Regions from separate parts of the Paenibacillus sp. AR247 genome, predicted to be linked through region 3. Evidence: riboswitches for the same ligand, from Rfam matches in the RefSeq annotation. Region 3 holds a riboswitch; each other region holds the start of a gene.

Evidence for each region. A riboswitch is a leader RNA that binds a small molecule or an ion and turns the genes downstream of it on or off. The one in region 3 is predicted to bind thiamine pyrophosphate.
Region 1: another riboswitch for thiamine pyrophosphate. It lies ahead of tenA (thiaminase II); the one in region 3 lies ahead of CPT76_RS32275 (ABC transporter substrate-binding protein).
Region 2: another riboswitch for thiamine pyrophosphate. It lies ahead of thiE (thiamine phosphate synthase); the one in region 3 lies ahead of CPT76_RS32275 (ABC transporter substrate-binding protein).

Annotation. Positions count from the first base shown of each region.
Region 1 covers NZ_PCZT01000009.1:1,216,835-1,221,656, forward strand. Annotated here, with positions in the region: partial or broken gene CPT76_RS37365 (carboxylesterase family protein) at 1-149, opposite strand, end outside; gene thiD (bifunctional hydroxymethylpyrimidine kinase/phosphomethylpyrimidine kinase) at 341-1,156, opposite strand; gene thiM (hydroxyethylthiazole kinase) at 1,153-2,001, opposite strand; partial or broken gene tenA (thiaminase II) at 1,998-2,697, opposite strand; TPP riboswitch at 2,837-2,941, opposite strand; gene CPT76_RS13770 (YrdB family protein) at 3,076-3,402, opposite strand; gene CPT76_RS13775 (class I SAM-dependent methyltransferase) at 3,509-4,231, opposite strand; gene CPT76_RS13780 (hypothetical protein) at 4,464-4,709, shown strand.
Region 2 covers NZ_PCZT01000002.1:397,623-402,444, reverse strand. Annotated here, with positions in the region: gene CPT76_RS02395 (riboflavin biosynthesis intermediates N-glycosidase) at 1-353, shown strand, start outside; gene CPT76_RS02390 (YeaH/YhbH family protein) at 650-1,606, opposite strand; TPP riboswitch at 1,845-1,954, shown strand; gene thiE (thiamine phosphate synthase) at 2,098-2,745, shown strand; gene thiS (sulfur carrier protein ThiS) at 2,729-2,926, shown strand; gene CPT76_RS02375 (thiazole synthase) at 2,935-3,714, shown strand; gene thiO (glycine oxidase ThiO) at 3,741-4,822, shown strand, end outside.
Region 3 covers NZ_PCZT01000024.1:290,193-295,014, forward strand. Annotated here, with positions in the region: partial or broken gene CPT76_RS32245 (MFS transporter) at 1-4, shown strand, start outside; gene CPT76_RS32250 (MBL fold metallo-hydrolase) at 282-872, shown strand; partial or broken gene CPT76_RS42360 (hypothetical protein) at 979-1,203, shown strand; gene CPT76_RS32260 (CGNR zinc finger domain-containing protein) at 1,229-1,489, shown strand; gene CPT76_RS32270 (VOC family protein) at 2,020-2,406, shown strand; TPP riboswitch at 2,481-2,593, shown strand; gene CPT76_RS32275 (ABC transporter substrate-binding protein) at 2,794-3,843, shown strand; gene CPT76_RS32280 (thiamine-binding protein) at 3,898-4,191, shown strand; gene CPT76_RS32285 (ABC transporter permease) at 4,188-4,822, shown strand, end outside.

The DNA of each region.
Region 1 (4,822 bases), on a different contig from region 3:
CCTGCCCATGGCCGTGCAGGAAGCGGTTTCCGGAAACGCCGCTCGCCGACGGGGGGCTCGGCGTAAGGAATCGCCTTCCAGGTCCGGACGCCGTTCTGAACATATCCTTGAATCAGGCCATTATGAGTACGGATGAGGAGTTGGTCCAATTTGGTTAACATCCTTTCTAGCGTTGGAATCGTTCTACCATTGTAACACTAAAAATTGGACAAAGCCTAACCGAAGCTCGGTGCAAAAAACCATCTATCGACGACCACTTAAGGAAGCCAGCGCCAAGAAAAAAACCTGTCTATATAGACAGGTGCTAATCGCTTGTGAAGCAGGCCGGTATCGGCTGCCTTTATCTAGCCGCCCCTTCCTTTTGGCTGCGGTAGGCCCAATGATTGGTCGGACCGCTCCCGCCGCCAATACCGAGCGCGTTCTCGATGGCCGCCTGGATGAATTCACGGGCCGTCCGCACGGCCTCGTTGACCGGGTTCCCTTTAGCCAGCTCAGCGGCGATCGCAGCCGAGAAGGTACATCCCGTTCCATGCGTATGACGCGTGTCAATCCGGCTTCCTTCCAGGGTCGAAAAGGATTTTCCGTCGAAAGTAAGATCAACCGCTTTGTCAGACGATTCGTCATGTCCGCCCTTGATCACAACCATCGCCGGACCGTAAGCCGCAATGCGGTAGGCCGCCTCGCAGCGTTCCTCCATCGACCGGATCGCCATCCCCGCGAGCACTTCCGCCTCCGGAATGTTGGGCGTGACGACAGCAGCCAGCGGCAGCAGCTTGTTCTTCAGCGCGTCAACAGCGTCCTGCTGCAGCAGCCGCGCGCCGCCTTTGGCGACCATAACCGGGTCGACGACCACATTCCTCCAGCCAAAAGCGGCTATTCGTCCTGCGACGGCCTCAATAATATCCGCGCTGAACAGCATGCCGGTTTTGACCGCATCCACGCCGAGGTCGGTGCCCACGGCATCCATTTGTTCGGCTGCCGCAGCCGCAGGAAGCGGATAAACGCCTTGTACCCCGAGTGTGTTTTGAATGGTAATGGCTGTAATGGCCGACATACCGAATACGCCGAGCTCCTGGAACGTTTTGATATCCGCCTGGATGCCTGCCCCGCCGCCGCTGTCAGAACCGGCTACCGTCAATGCTTTCGGGATGCTCATTGTACAAATCCCCTTCCTGCCGACTCCAGAAGAGCCGTAATGGTTCCTTCCTCCAAAGGATGCCGGTCCATCCCAGACAACGCGTCGAGGAAAGCGATTTGGAAGCTTCCCGGCCCCTCAATACCCGTCCGCTCATATGCCCGAACGGCCGCTTCACCGTAGTAAGCCAAGGCGGCCGCGCCAGCGGACAGCAGATCGGATTCGACCGCTCCAAAAGCGGCGATCACCGATGTCAGCAAGCAGCCAGTCCCCGTGACTTGGGTCAGCATCGGATGTCCGCCCCGGATCAAGTATCCCCTCGTTCCGTCGGTGATCACATCTTCTTGCCCGGTAATGGCGACGAGCGTCCCCAGACGGTGTGCCGCCCGTGCCGCCAAGTCGGCGGGAGCGGCCTCCCCGGCCTCCCCTGCGTCGACACCTTTTATCGCGCCGGTTTCACCAATGAGATGGGCAACCTCCGCTGCGTTGCCCCGAACCAGTGACACACGGACCTCGCGCAAAATCCGCAGCGCAGCCTCCGTGCGAAATGCGGTCGCTCCCGCGCCGACGGGATCCAGGAACACCGGAACGCCATGATCATTTGCCGATCGGCCGGCGATGACCGCCGCCTCCACCAATTCGCTGCTCAGGGTTCCGAGATTCAGGACGACGGCTTGGGCGACCCGGGCCATATCGGCCACCTCCTCTTTGGCATAGGCCATAACCGGAGAGGCGCCAAGGGCAAGCAGGCCGTTGGCCGTAAAGTTGGTCACGACCACATTCGTCATGTTGTGAATGAGCGGACGCTGCTCTTTTATCCGTAAAGGAAGCTGGATAAGTCCGGACGGAAACATATCGGCGGTCATCGTCCCACCCCTTCCGCTGCAGCCAGGGAAACCGGCCAATCCTCAAGCGTAAACGCCATATCCCAGAACATGTACTCCAGCTGACAGCTGGTCAGAAAATGCTCCATCAGCCGTTTTTTTCTTGCGGGAGGAAGACCCTCCGCCCATTCGTCGAGCAGCCGCCGCAGCTGTACCGTTACGCCGCTTTCCCGGTCTCCGTAAAAGTGCATCCATTCATAAAACGGATGGGATTTCTCCGGTTGGACTTCCTCCAGCAGACGTTGGCCGATTTCCGTATAGGTCCACGGGCAAGGTAACAGCGCAGCTACAATATCCTCAAGTCCCCCCTCGTGGGCAACGTTCAGCATATGCCGGATGTAATGATTGGCCGATGGAGCCAGCGGATAGCCTTGCAGTTCCTCATATGCAACACCGGCGACATCACAAAAGTTTTTGGTGGGGATGCGTTTCGCTGTTCAAAATAAACGAAATCTGTTCGTTAAAAAGCGCGGTCGTCTGCCGGCAATCGCATCGGGATATGGCAATGCCATAGATCCGGATGTAGGCATTCAGGTATTCAAAATCCTGCTTCACATAGTGAATCAGCTGCTCCTTGGACAAGGTACCTTCCGCAATCCCCCGTACAAACGGATGCTTGAAGATCGCTTGATAAATGGGATCTGCCGCATGTCTCAATTCTTCGGTAAACCGGGCCATGATAATGCACCTCCGTTAATTTTGACGAAAATCGCATGTTCGAGCGCGGGGAAGCCAACACAAAAAAGCCGCCCCGAAATGGAGCGGCCGCTATTTGCAGTGTCATCCTGAATGTATCTCATCAAGAAAGTTGCGTATGTAAAGGCCTGCTCCACTTCCCTCCGCCGGTATTAACCGGATCAGGTTCAAAGGGTCCAAGCGATCACTTGTCTCAGCTGCCTCCGCAGCTCCCCTAGTGGATTTTCGTATGATATTTTACAAGTTCATGATTAACTGTAGCTCCGTTTGCCGGTGTTGTCAAACAAAAAAAGCTGCCGGCGGGATACCGGGAAAAAGCTTGTCGATCGTTTATGCGGATCTCCTTCCACCTTCAAGTGTTTATCTTTTCAACGCGTATGAAAGGATCATCACGACGATGACGACAGCGGCATAAATGATAGCTGCCGTTCGATAACCCGATCCGTACAGCGCAGCCGCGGCCAGACCGAATACGATCAGCTGCAGCACAGCCCGGACGGGAAGCGTCACCGGGAAGGTCGCTTTCGGTGCGACATACATGCCCCAAAAAACAGCAACAACGACCGGCGAACCTATTCCTGCCACGATACGGATCCACAAGGCGGTATCCAATTTAAATCCCCACAGGCAAAAGGCTGCCAGTGCACACAGCTCCATTAGAAAAAAGATAAGGTCGATCACAATCATTGCCAAACCCTCCATTTTGGGCCGGTCAGGGCCTTTGGAATGAAGCCATTCTCAGTAAAATTATGCCGATTGTTTCTTGCCTCTCGCGGCGAAAACTTTTCCCCTCTCACTCCGGCTTGTGAGCTTTCACAATTAAAAAATGCGGGTGATGCAGAATCCGCTGGTAGAAGTCGGCCGACTCCGGCAGCCGCTCCAGAAACTCGGGAACGGGCCTTGGTTCGACAAGCCGGTCCAGTACAAACCAGCTTGACGTCATATTGACGATTTCCTGCAGGGGTCTGCGGAAGAACGTCACTTCAACGCTGCCTGCCTCTTTCTTCGTCCACCAGTCTACAAGCAGCTCCCGTGCAAAATAATCCGGTCTCTTAAAAACGGTAAAGTCCATAAACGGATGATGCACCGAAAACAAAAACGTTCCTCCAGGCTTCAATACCCGCTGAAACTCACGGAACAAAGGATCCCAGTCTTCGATGTAATGCAGCGTCAGCGAACTGAGAATCAAGTCGAACTTATCGGCTCCGTATGGCAGCGGTTCGCTTAGATCGTGAACCCGAATCTCCGCTTGACTGCCGACTCTCCGTTTGGCCGCCTCCACCATATCGGGACTGAAATCGATCGCCGATACCAATGCGCCCCGGGAAACGAACTGCTCGGTATACCATCCTGCAGCGCAGCCTGCATCAAGGACATGAAGTCCGGACATATCCGTTGGCAGCAGCTCCAGCATGGCCGGACGCTCGTAGTATGCGTTGGCGCCGCTGTCCGAATCGGTATGCAGTTCATAGTCCTTGGCGAGCTTGGTATAAGCCTCGAGCACCCTCTCTTTCATGCAACCACCTCCGTAGACTCGCTATTCTCCACCATATTATACCAACCAACAGAAAGGTTGGATATAAATAAACCAGCTTTATGTAAGCTGTGCAGAACTTAGTTGCGGCAGGATGCGTTATAAATGACAAGAACAAGTTTGAAGGCGGGGAATGTCTTTGTTAAAAAGCGTTTCTTTTTGGCTCACGTTATGTATGATTCTCACATGCATACTGGATGCCTCCGGACAGGGCTTGGCCAACATCATACTGATCCGGCTGAATCCCTTGCTTGAATCCTTGCTGCATGACCCGGTGTACTCGGGCTGGCTGTCCGATAAACATGCCTTCGTAACGAACAGCTACTTTATCCCCTTACGGTTCCCGGCGTATCTTCTCTCCATCGTCATGGCTGTCATCATCGGGGCGGCGGTTGATCTCCTCATTTACGGGATGAAGCGTGGATTGGCTCGCCGTGGCCATCCGAGGTCGACATCATGACCCCTAGATTCTGGTTTTCATGCTTAGCATCACGACTCCTCATTACTCGTCCAGTAACAGTAACAGGCTGCCTCTCGGCAGCCTGTTACGCTTGATTTATTTGCTTTCAGCGG
Region 2 (4,822 bases), on a different contig from region 3:
TCGGTGACGAAGAGATCCGGGAACAGATTCTCGCAGCCAAGCACCCGAAGCAGGCTAAAGATCTGGGGCGGAAGGTGAGGGGATTCGATCCTGCCATATGGGACCGGGAAGGGTACTCCATTGTGGTCCGGGGAAGCGAAGCAAAGTTTTCCCAAAATGACGATTTGAAGCAATTTCTACTGGGCACCAGGCAGCGGGTGCTGGTAGAGGCAAGTCCCGTGGATTCGATCTGGGGCGTGGGGTTGGCCGCGGACGACGAGGCGGTCCTGAACCCGCTGCTGTGGAAAGGGAAGAACCTGCTTGGCTTTGCCTTGATGGAGGTTCGGGACCGTCTGCAGGCGGAAGAAGCCTAGCGGAAGTACGAAACATGGACGTCGTGCGTGCGGGGCCTAGCGGGAGTGAAGAACTTGGCAGCAGTAAGGAGCACGCTGGCAATGAGGAGCACGTTGGCAATGATGAGCATGCCATCAGTGAGGAGCCTGGCAGGAGTCAGGATCAGTCGATTGTGGGAAAAAGGCTGCAAATCGAGGGTCATGCTATATAGAGGTCACCCGGCCATGCAAAAAGGTCGTTGTTGGTTACTCAGCGTAACGGGACAACGACCTTTTTATATGCCATAATTTTGCGTTCCAGGAGACGGTCCTTCGGCTTAGGTCAGTGCGCCTTCCTGCTTTTTAAAGAACGTACGCAGCGCCTGGTAGACCTCGCCCTTTTCCTTGATGACGTAATACATGAACTGGTCGAGCTTGATATTCCGGTACGCGGACATCAGCGTGCTGCTCCGGTTGTACTGGTTGACCTCCCCGTAACCGAACATGTTGCTGACTTTAAGCAGCTCGCCAATCAGCCGCACGCAGCGTTCGTTATCAGAAGTCAAGTTGTCGCCGTCCGAGAAATGGAACGGATAAATATTGTACTTGGCGGGCGGGTAGCGCCGGTCGATAATTTCCAGCGCTTTCTGGTAGGCGGACGAGCAGATCGTGCCCCCGCTTTCGCCCCGGGTAAAGAAATCTTCTTCGGTGACTTCTTTGGCCTCCGTATGGTGGGCCACAAAGACGATATCGACCTTTTCGTATTGGCGGCGCAGGAAGCGGGTCATCCAGAAGAAGAAGCTGCGCGCACAGTATTTTTCAAACGTGCCCATCGACCCGGACGTATCCATCATCGCAATGATGACTGCGCTGGAATGGGGAACGACGACGTCCTCCCACGTTTTGTAGCGCAGATCGTCGGGGCTGATATGGTGAATTCCCGGCTTGCCGCTAGTGGCGTTGCGCCGCAGATTTTCCAGGATCGTCCGCTTCTTGTCGATGTTGGACTGCATGCCTTTTTTGCGGATGTCGTTGAACGTGATCGATTCGGTTTCGACTTCCTGCTGCTCTTTCGGCTTAATGAAACGGTATTCATCGAGGCTCCGGATGGGTACCTTGATGATTTGCTTACCGTCCGACATCACGATGTTTTCTTCTGTGATCAGGTCGGGCAGGTTCTGCTTGATGATTTCCTTAACCTTCTCCTGATGGCGGACCTGATCCTGGTACCCTTTCCGGTGCAGTGACCAGTCCTCCTTGGACACCACAAACAGCGAATGATCGTCTGATGGCATGTTCAGGCACCTCCCATGTTCCCATACTCAGCACAAACTTTGGCTTGTTAAACATTTATATTCACGGGCGGGGACGATATGTGATGACGCAAGAGATAAAATAAGAAGTTCGCCGCACCCAAATATATGAAATTTTGCGAGAATCGCTGCTATGGATGAGAAAGGCGTTCCGATGCCGGCGATCTCACTCTGGCTATTGCCAAAAGTCAGCAGTTTGGGCTATAGTGGTTGTGAAATTAAATAGGAATGCGGGTGCTGGATGAAGTCCGGCTGAGATGGCAGCCTTATGCTGCGGACCGTTAATCTGATCCAGGTAATGCTGGCGTAGAGAATATCATTCGAATTGCGGTGCCATTCGTGTATTTCTCGAATGGTTTTTTTGTGTTAACCGGGTAAGAGGGCGCTTTCGCAAGATGAGGGCTTACCCTTCGCGATGATAGAAGCCGGCATGAAATGGAGGGAAAGGCAAAGGGAAGAGAGGAGAAGCAGTCATGGTCGATTTTCGTCTGTATGCGATTACCGGCGAGACGTTCCATCCGGGACGCCGGCTGGTGGACGTGATGGAGCAAGCCATTCGGGGAGGGGCGGACATCGTTCAATTCCGCGACAAAACAAGCGGCAGGGAAGAGCTGCTGCGCAAGGCGGCGGAGCTGCGGGAGCTGACCCGCCGCTACGGTGTTCCTTTTATCGTGAACGATCACGTTGATATCGCGATGGAGGTGGACGCCGACGGGATTCACCTCGGTCAAGGCGATATGCCGATCGCGGAAGCCAGAAAGCTTGTCGGCTCCAAGATCATCGGCATATCCACCCATGCAATTTCGGAAGCGCAGCTCGCCGAAGCGGAAGGGGCGGATTATATCGGCGTCGGGCCGATCTATGCGACGGCTACGAAAGCCGATGTGGTGGATCCGGTCGGTCTTTCGTACATTCGGGAAGTCGCCGGGGTCATCAAGATCCCTTTTGTGGCGATTGGCGGCATCAAGCTGGGCAACGTGGACGAAGTGATCCGGGCCGGTGCGAGCCGCGTCTGCGCTGTGAGCGAAATCGTCGGCAGCCCTGACCCGGAAGCGGTATGCCGGGCGTTCATTCACAAGCTTGAAGGTAGAGGAGGAGCGGCGGATGGAACTGGTCATTAACGGAACAAAGCGGGAGCTGGCGGCCGAGACGGTAGCCGATGTCCTCCGCCTGCTGGGGCTGTCCGGCAGGCCGGTCATGGTGGAAGCGGACGGACAGGTGCTGAAGATCGAGCAGTGGGAGACGACTCCGGTTGTGCCTGGAATGAAGCTGGAGCTGGTCCATTTCGTAGCGGGAGGTTGAGGGGAAAAATGAGCAGAGATAATTGGCAGGTTGGCGGACAGGAACTGTCGTCGCGGTTATTTTTGGGGACCGGGTTGTTCCCCGATCCTTATGTGCAGATGGAGGCGATCAAAGCTTCGGGAACCGAGGTGCTGACGTTCGCTATCCGCCGGATCCATCTCGATTCGGTGGAGGATGACTCCATTCTGCAGCATGTGGAGCCCCAGAAATACATCTATCTTCCCAACACGTCCGGGGCGACAACGGCTGATGAGGCGGTCCGGATTGCCCGCCTGGCGCGGGCTTCGGGACTCAGCGACTGGATCAAGGTGGAGATTAGCGCCAATAAGCGGACGCTCCTGCCCGATCCGATTGAAACGTTAAAAGCGACGGAAATATTGGTCAAGGACGGTTTTACGGTACTGCCGTATATCTCCGACGATCCGGTGATCTGCAAAAAGCTGGAGGATGCCGGGGCAGCCGCGGTTATGCCCGGCGCAGCGCCTATCGGGACCGGCCTCGGCATTCTGAATCCGTACAATCTCGGATTGATCGTGGAGGAGCTGTCGGTCCCTGTCATCGTGGATGCGGGGCTGGGGACGGCCAGTGACGTGGCGCTCGCGATGGAGCTGGGGGTCTCCGGCATTCTGATGAATACCCCGGTGGCCAAAGCCAAAGATCCCGTGATGATGGCCCGGTCGATGAGGCTGGCGGTTGAGGCGGGGCGTTTGGCTTACTTGTCCGGGCGGATTCCGAAGAAGAAATATGCTTCGGCCAGCAGCGGCCTGGAATCGCTCGTCATCGAATAAAAAAGGATGGACAGGGGGCTGTAACAATGAGCGGAGACATCATCGTCATGGGCGGCGGCATCATCGGATTATCCTGCGCGCTGGAGCTGCGCCGCCGCGGCCTGCACGTCACGCTGCTCGAAAAGGGACCCTGCGGTGGGCAGGCCTCCGGCGCGGCGGCAGGGATGCTCGCTCCGTATTCAGAGAACGTGGAGTCGCCGGACGAGTTCTTCCGGTTGTGCCGCGAGAGCTTGTCGCTGTATCCGCAATGGCAGCAGGCGGTGAAGGACATCTCCGGCGTCTCCTTCGAATATGCCGAAACCGGCAGCTTGTACATCGCGAGGCACGAGGCGGATTTGCTTGCGCTGGAGAGCCGGTTGGAATGGCAGCGGAGCTGGGGCTCCGGTAGCGAAATATTAACGGGGAGCGCGCTGTTCGATGCCGAGCCGGGACTGACCCGCGAGGCAGTTGCCGCCTTGTGGACTCCGGTGGAGAGCCATGTGTATGCCCCGGATTTGACGGAAGCGGTCAAACGGGCCTGCCTGGCCTCCGGCGTGCAGATTCATGAGCATCTTGGCCTGATCGAGCTGGCTGAATGGCGGGAGCGGGTTGCGCTGAGGGCTCAGAGTGGCGAGCGGTTTGAAGCGGACCGGCTGCTGATCAGCACCGGTGCGTGGGTACAGGAGATGTCGGAACCCCTCGGTATCCGGATTCCTGTACATCCGATCCGGGGGCAAATTTGCGCCTACACTTGGAACGAGGAGCGCGAGCCGCTTCGGCATCTGGTGTTCACCAGCCAGGGATACCTGGTCCAAAAAGCAAACGGAACGCTCGTGTGCGGCGCCTCGGAGGATATCGCCGGGTTCGACACGTCCGTCACGGACAAAGGGATCCGTCGGCTGACGGAGTGGAACAAGCAAGTGCTGCCTGTTCTTAGTGAGGTGCAGCCGTTTCACCGCTGGGCGGGACTGCGCCCGGCGGTGCTGGACGGCCGGCCGCTGATTGGGCGGCTGGACGACGCCGGCCATATTTTTGTGGCCGCGGGTCATTATCGCAACGGCATCCTGCTCAGCCCGGTCACGGCCGCGCTGATCGCCGATAGCGTGGAGGGCAAGCCGCTGCCGGAGTG
Region 3 (4,822 bases):
ATAAGCCATTCAAATTAAATGCGGGCCAGCAGGTCCGCTTTTTTTATTTTGTATAACCCCTAAAAATATATTTACAGGTTATAAAAATACGTTTATACTCCAATTATAACTTGTAATACAAATTTTAAAGGTTATACAAAGGAGATGGATGACATGGAACTTCAAAAGCTTCCTTGGGCAGGCATTCGAGTGACGGCAGGAGCCACATCGGTGGTCATAGACCCGCTTTATCATTTTCCGGAAAGATACGGCCAGTCTCACGAACCGCTCTTCCCGCTTCGGTGCTGATCACCCATGAGCATACAGATCACTTTGATCCCCAGGCCATCATCGATGCCTACGGGGCAGACATTCCCGTGTACCTCCCGCAGGAGAGCGTCCTCCTTGCCGAAAATAGCGGTCTCAACCGCGTAATCGGTGCTTCCGTCGGCGATGCCTTCCAAATCGGTGCGCTGGGCGCAGCCGCCACGTACTCCGTCGACGGGGTCGGAGACGTGCAGATCGCCTGGGCGCTGAGCGACGGCGAGCACCGCCTGCTCCACTGCGGAGATACGCTGTGGCACGGCTACTGGTGGAAAATTGCCGCGGCTCACGGCCCATTCGATGCGGTATGCCTGCCGGTGAACGGTGCCGTTCTGGAACGCCCTGATCGTCAGCCGCCCAGCGGCATGCCGATTACGCTGCTTCCGGAACAAGCGGCCGCGGCCGCACGCGTTCTCGGGGCCAAACGGCTGGTGCCGATCCACCATACCGCCATCCACCATCCGCCTGTATACCTGCAGACTCCCGATTGGCAAAATCGCCTGCGGGCTGCAGTTGGTGATACAATGGACATAGCATTCCTGAACACAAAGGAAACGATTACTCTATAAAGGATGACGCATCATGGATAAATCCCCTTCCCGCAACGTGCTGGGGGGCGCCCTGTGGATCAATCTCGCCAATACGGTGCGCATGCGGGAGCACCGGGTCACGGATATGCTGGAGGAGCCAGGTTATTTAGACGAATGGCTCCACGATAATGAATTGCACGGCTTGAACAATACCCCAGGGGCAGCTTCAGCTGTGACGCGGGAAGACCTGCTGCCCGAACTGCTCCGTCTGCGCGGCGTGTGCCGGCACGTTCTAGAAGATCTGGACCCATGGTGGTACCCTTGTCGGATCGAGGCATTCGCCGCCATGGAAGCCGAAGCGTCACGGTTAGACGTGGCGCTTCGGGCCGAGCGGGATGCACAGGGCACCCCCCCATCTCATCACCTACGGGCAAAACGCCGTCCAAGGCGTGCTGTACCCCATCGTCCGCTCCCTGTTCGAGACGCTGGCAAGCGTATCTTCGGACCGCATCCGGATCTGCGAGCATGACGACTGCATCCTGCACTTTGTGGACACCTCCAAGAGCGGCAAGCGGCGCTGGTGCAGCATGGAAACTTGCGGCAACCGCCATAAGGCGGCCGAATTTTATGCGAAAAAGAAGCAGCGCGGGAACTAAAATAAGCCTGGGATCGTCTGATGGACATCCCGGGCTTTTTTTAATGGTTCTATTTCGTTGCTGACTGCCCTTCATTGATATGGCGGACACTCAGCAGTTTAGCTCCTTTGTCCAACGACTTGTAGGAGTATGTCGATAGGTACGTTCTTCCGACCTCTAACAAGTTCCAAGTGTTTTCATTATCGACTTTAATTTTAACTGGCCCTTCTTCTTTACTATGGGTTTTCTCGGCGACAATCCAATATGTCGAGCCAATGAGCTGCTTATCGAGTATCGTTATGTCCCCTCCGCCAGACGTTGGCCCGGTACATGCTGTCAACATACACATGAAAAGCCATGCTGCAATTATTTTTTTCAGGACCCTCTCCCCCGTTCCTGACTGTTTCAATACCTAACGAAGCCACCAAACAGCCTATAATTTATAAACAATGATGTTTGCATAAAGTTGTCTTACAACTCGGATTTAAATGCTATAATGGCCTTAATTTAGGGCAAACCCATTACTTATAAGTGAAAAGGAGCTTATACATATGGCTAATAAACGTTTGGATCATGTCGGCATCGTCGTACGGGATTTGGAATCAACCATCCGATTTTATACCGAGATCGTGGGCCTGGAGCTGAAAGGCCGGCTGACGCACACCAATGGCGTGTTCCAGCTGGCGTTTCTCGGTTTCGGGGGCAGCGACGAGACGGAAATCGAGCTCATTCAAGGCTACAGCTACGACCTGCCTGCCGAAGGCACGGTGCACCATTTTGCGATCCATGTCGACGACATTCAGAAGGAATTTGAGCGGATCCAGGCGCTCGACGGCGTGGAGCTGATCGATCAGGAAATCGTGACCCTGCCCAACGGATACCAATATTTCTTTATCTATGGTCCGGAAAAAGAATGGATCGAATTTTTCCAGAGATAATCTGGAATCGGGCGGATGTCTGGACACCCCCATGGGGATGGACTATAATATGGGAGGAAAACAACCCAAAAACCTTATAGAATCCGGGGTGCTGGAATTGGCCGGCTGAGATTGTATCCCTTCAAGATACTGACCCTTTTAACCTGATCTGGGTAATGCCAGCGTAGGAAACCGTTTGTCACGGCATACAAGCCGTGCTGATCTTGCGCATATGAAGCGTCCCGTTTACGGGGCGCTTTTTTCATTCATACTAGTGAAAAAAGCTTCTATGATTCAGTCACTCAGATCGGCTTACGATTCTAAAGTATAACGGGGGAGAGGGGATCACCGGTCGATGCTTCCACAGAGAGAATAAGAACGGCCGGACATCAAAGGAGAGAGAAAGCCATGAAGAACAAATCCATCGGACTGCTGCTGGTCTGCATGCTCGTACTGGCGCTTGCCGGATGCGGCGGCGGCCAGAACAATACGGGCAGCGGAGAAGGCACATCCGCTTCCGACAGCACGGCAGGCCAGGATAACACCGCAGCGAAGCCGCTGAAGGACGTCAAAGTCGTCCTCGACTGGACGCCCAACACGAACCACACTGGGCTCTACGCTGCCAAAGACTTGGGCTACTATAAAGAAGAAGGCTTGAACGTCGAAATCGTGCAGCCGGGCTCCACCGGCGCCGATGCCATGGTCGCTTCCGGCAAGGCACCCTTCGGCGTAAGCTATCAGGAGAGCGTGACCCAGGCCCGCACGCAGGGCGTGCCGCTCGTCTCCATCGCCGCGGTCATCCAGCACAATACGTCGGGCTTTGCCGCACCGGTGGACCGGGGCATCAAGACGCCGAAGGATTTTGAAGACAAAACCTACGGCGGCTGGGGCTCCCCTGTGGAGGAAGCCGTCATGGGCTCCATCATGGAGATCGACAAGGCGGACGTGAAGAAGGTGAAAATCGTCAACATGGGCGACGCCGATTATTTTACCGCCGTGAAGCGGGACATCGACTTCGCCTGGATCTTCTACGGCTGGACTGGTATCGAGGCGAAGCTGCGCGGCGAGCCGCTGGACATGCTGTATGTCAAAGATTATTCCGAGAAGCTGGACTACTACACGCCGGTTCTCGTAACGAACGAGAAGCAGATCAAGGACGACCCTGAGCTGGTTAAAGCGTTTATGCGCGCGACCGCCAAAGGTTATCAGTACGCGATCGACAAGCCCGAAGAAGCTGCCAACCTGCTGCTGAAGGACGTGCCGGACCTCGATAAGCAGCTGGTGATCGAAAGCCAGAAATGGTTAAGTCCTAAATATCAGGACGACGCAGCCCGCTGGGGCGAGCAGAAGGAACAAATCTGGAAGGGCTATTCCGACTGGATGTACGATCACAAGCTGCTGGACAAGCCGCTGGACGTGAAGAGCGCGTACACGAACGACTTTTTGCCGGAACAATAAGCCGCATCCAACCAAAAATACACGTAATCTTATCAGGAGAGGAAGTTGATTCGCATGGCCAATACGCTGTTAAGCATTCAGGTGATCCCGAAGACGCCGGGCAACGAAGACTCTTACGCCTACGTCGACCGTGCCATTGAGGTCATTCAGCAGTCCGGCGTGAAGCATGAGGTGCACCCGCTGGAAACGACGATGGAGGGCGAGCTGGAGGAGCTGCTGGACGTCGTGCGCAAAATGCACGAAGCTCTGGTGGCCGCAGGCAGCCCGAGTATCATCTCCCAGGTCAAAATCGCCCATAATCCCGGCGGAATCAGCATGGACAAGCTGACGGAGAAGTACCGTCCATGAGAAGCTGGTGGAAAAACGTATGGCCGCCCCTCGTGGCGGTCATCTTCTTTTTGCTCGTGTGGCAGCTGCTGACCTCCCTGTTCCATATTGAACAATGGATTTTGCCTGCGCCGAGCGACATCGCCCGGGAAGCCGCGGCCGCTTCCGGCGGCTTGTGGGAGCATGTATGGGCCACGCTGAAGCTGACCGTATTCGGCTTCGCCATCGGAACCGCCATCGGGCTGGTCATCGCACTGATTCTGCATTTGATTCCGTTTTTAAAACAGGCGCTGTATCCGCTGCTCATTCTAAGCCAAAATATCCCGACCATCGCCCTCGCCCCCCTGCTGATGATCTGGTTCGGCTTCGGCCTCCTGCCCAAGCTGATCGTCATCACGCTCGTCTGCTTTTTCCCGGTGGCGGTCGCCGCCCTGGGCGGCTTGAAGCAGACCGATCCCGTCATGATGAACTACATGCGCATGATCGGGGCGGGCAAGGGCCAAATTTTCGCCAAGCTGGAGCTGCCCCACGCACTCCCTTCCATCTTCTCCGGCATTAAAATCGCCGCCACCTACAGTGTCATGGGTGCGATTATCGCCGAGTGGCTGGGGGCCGACAAGGGCATCGGCTATTATATGATGCTGCAAAAATC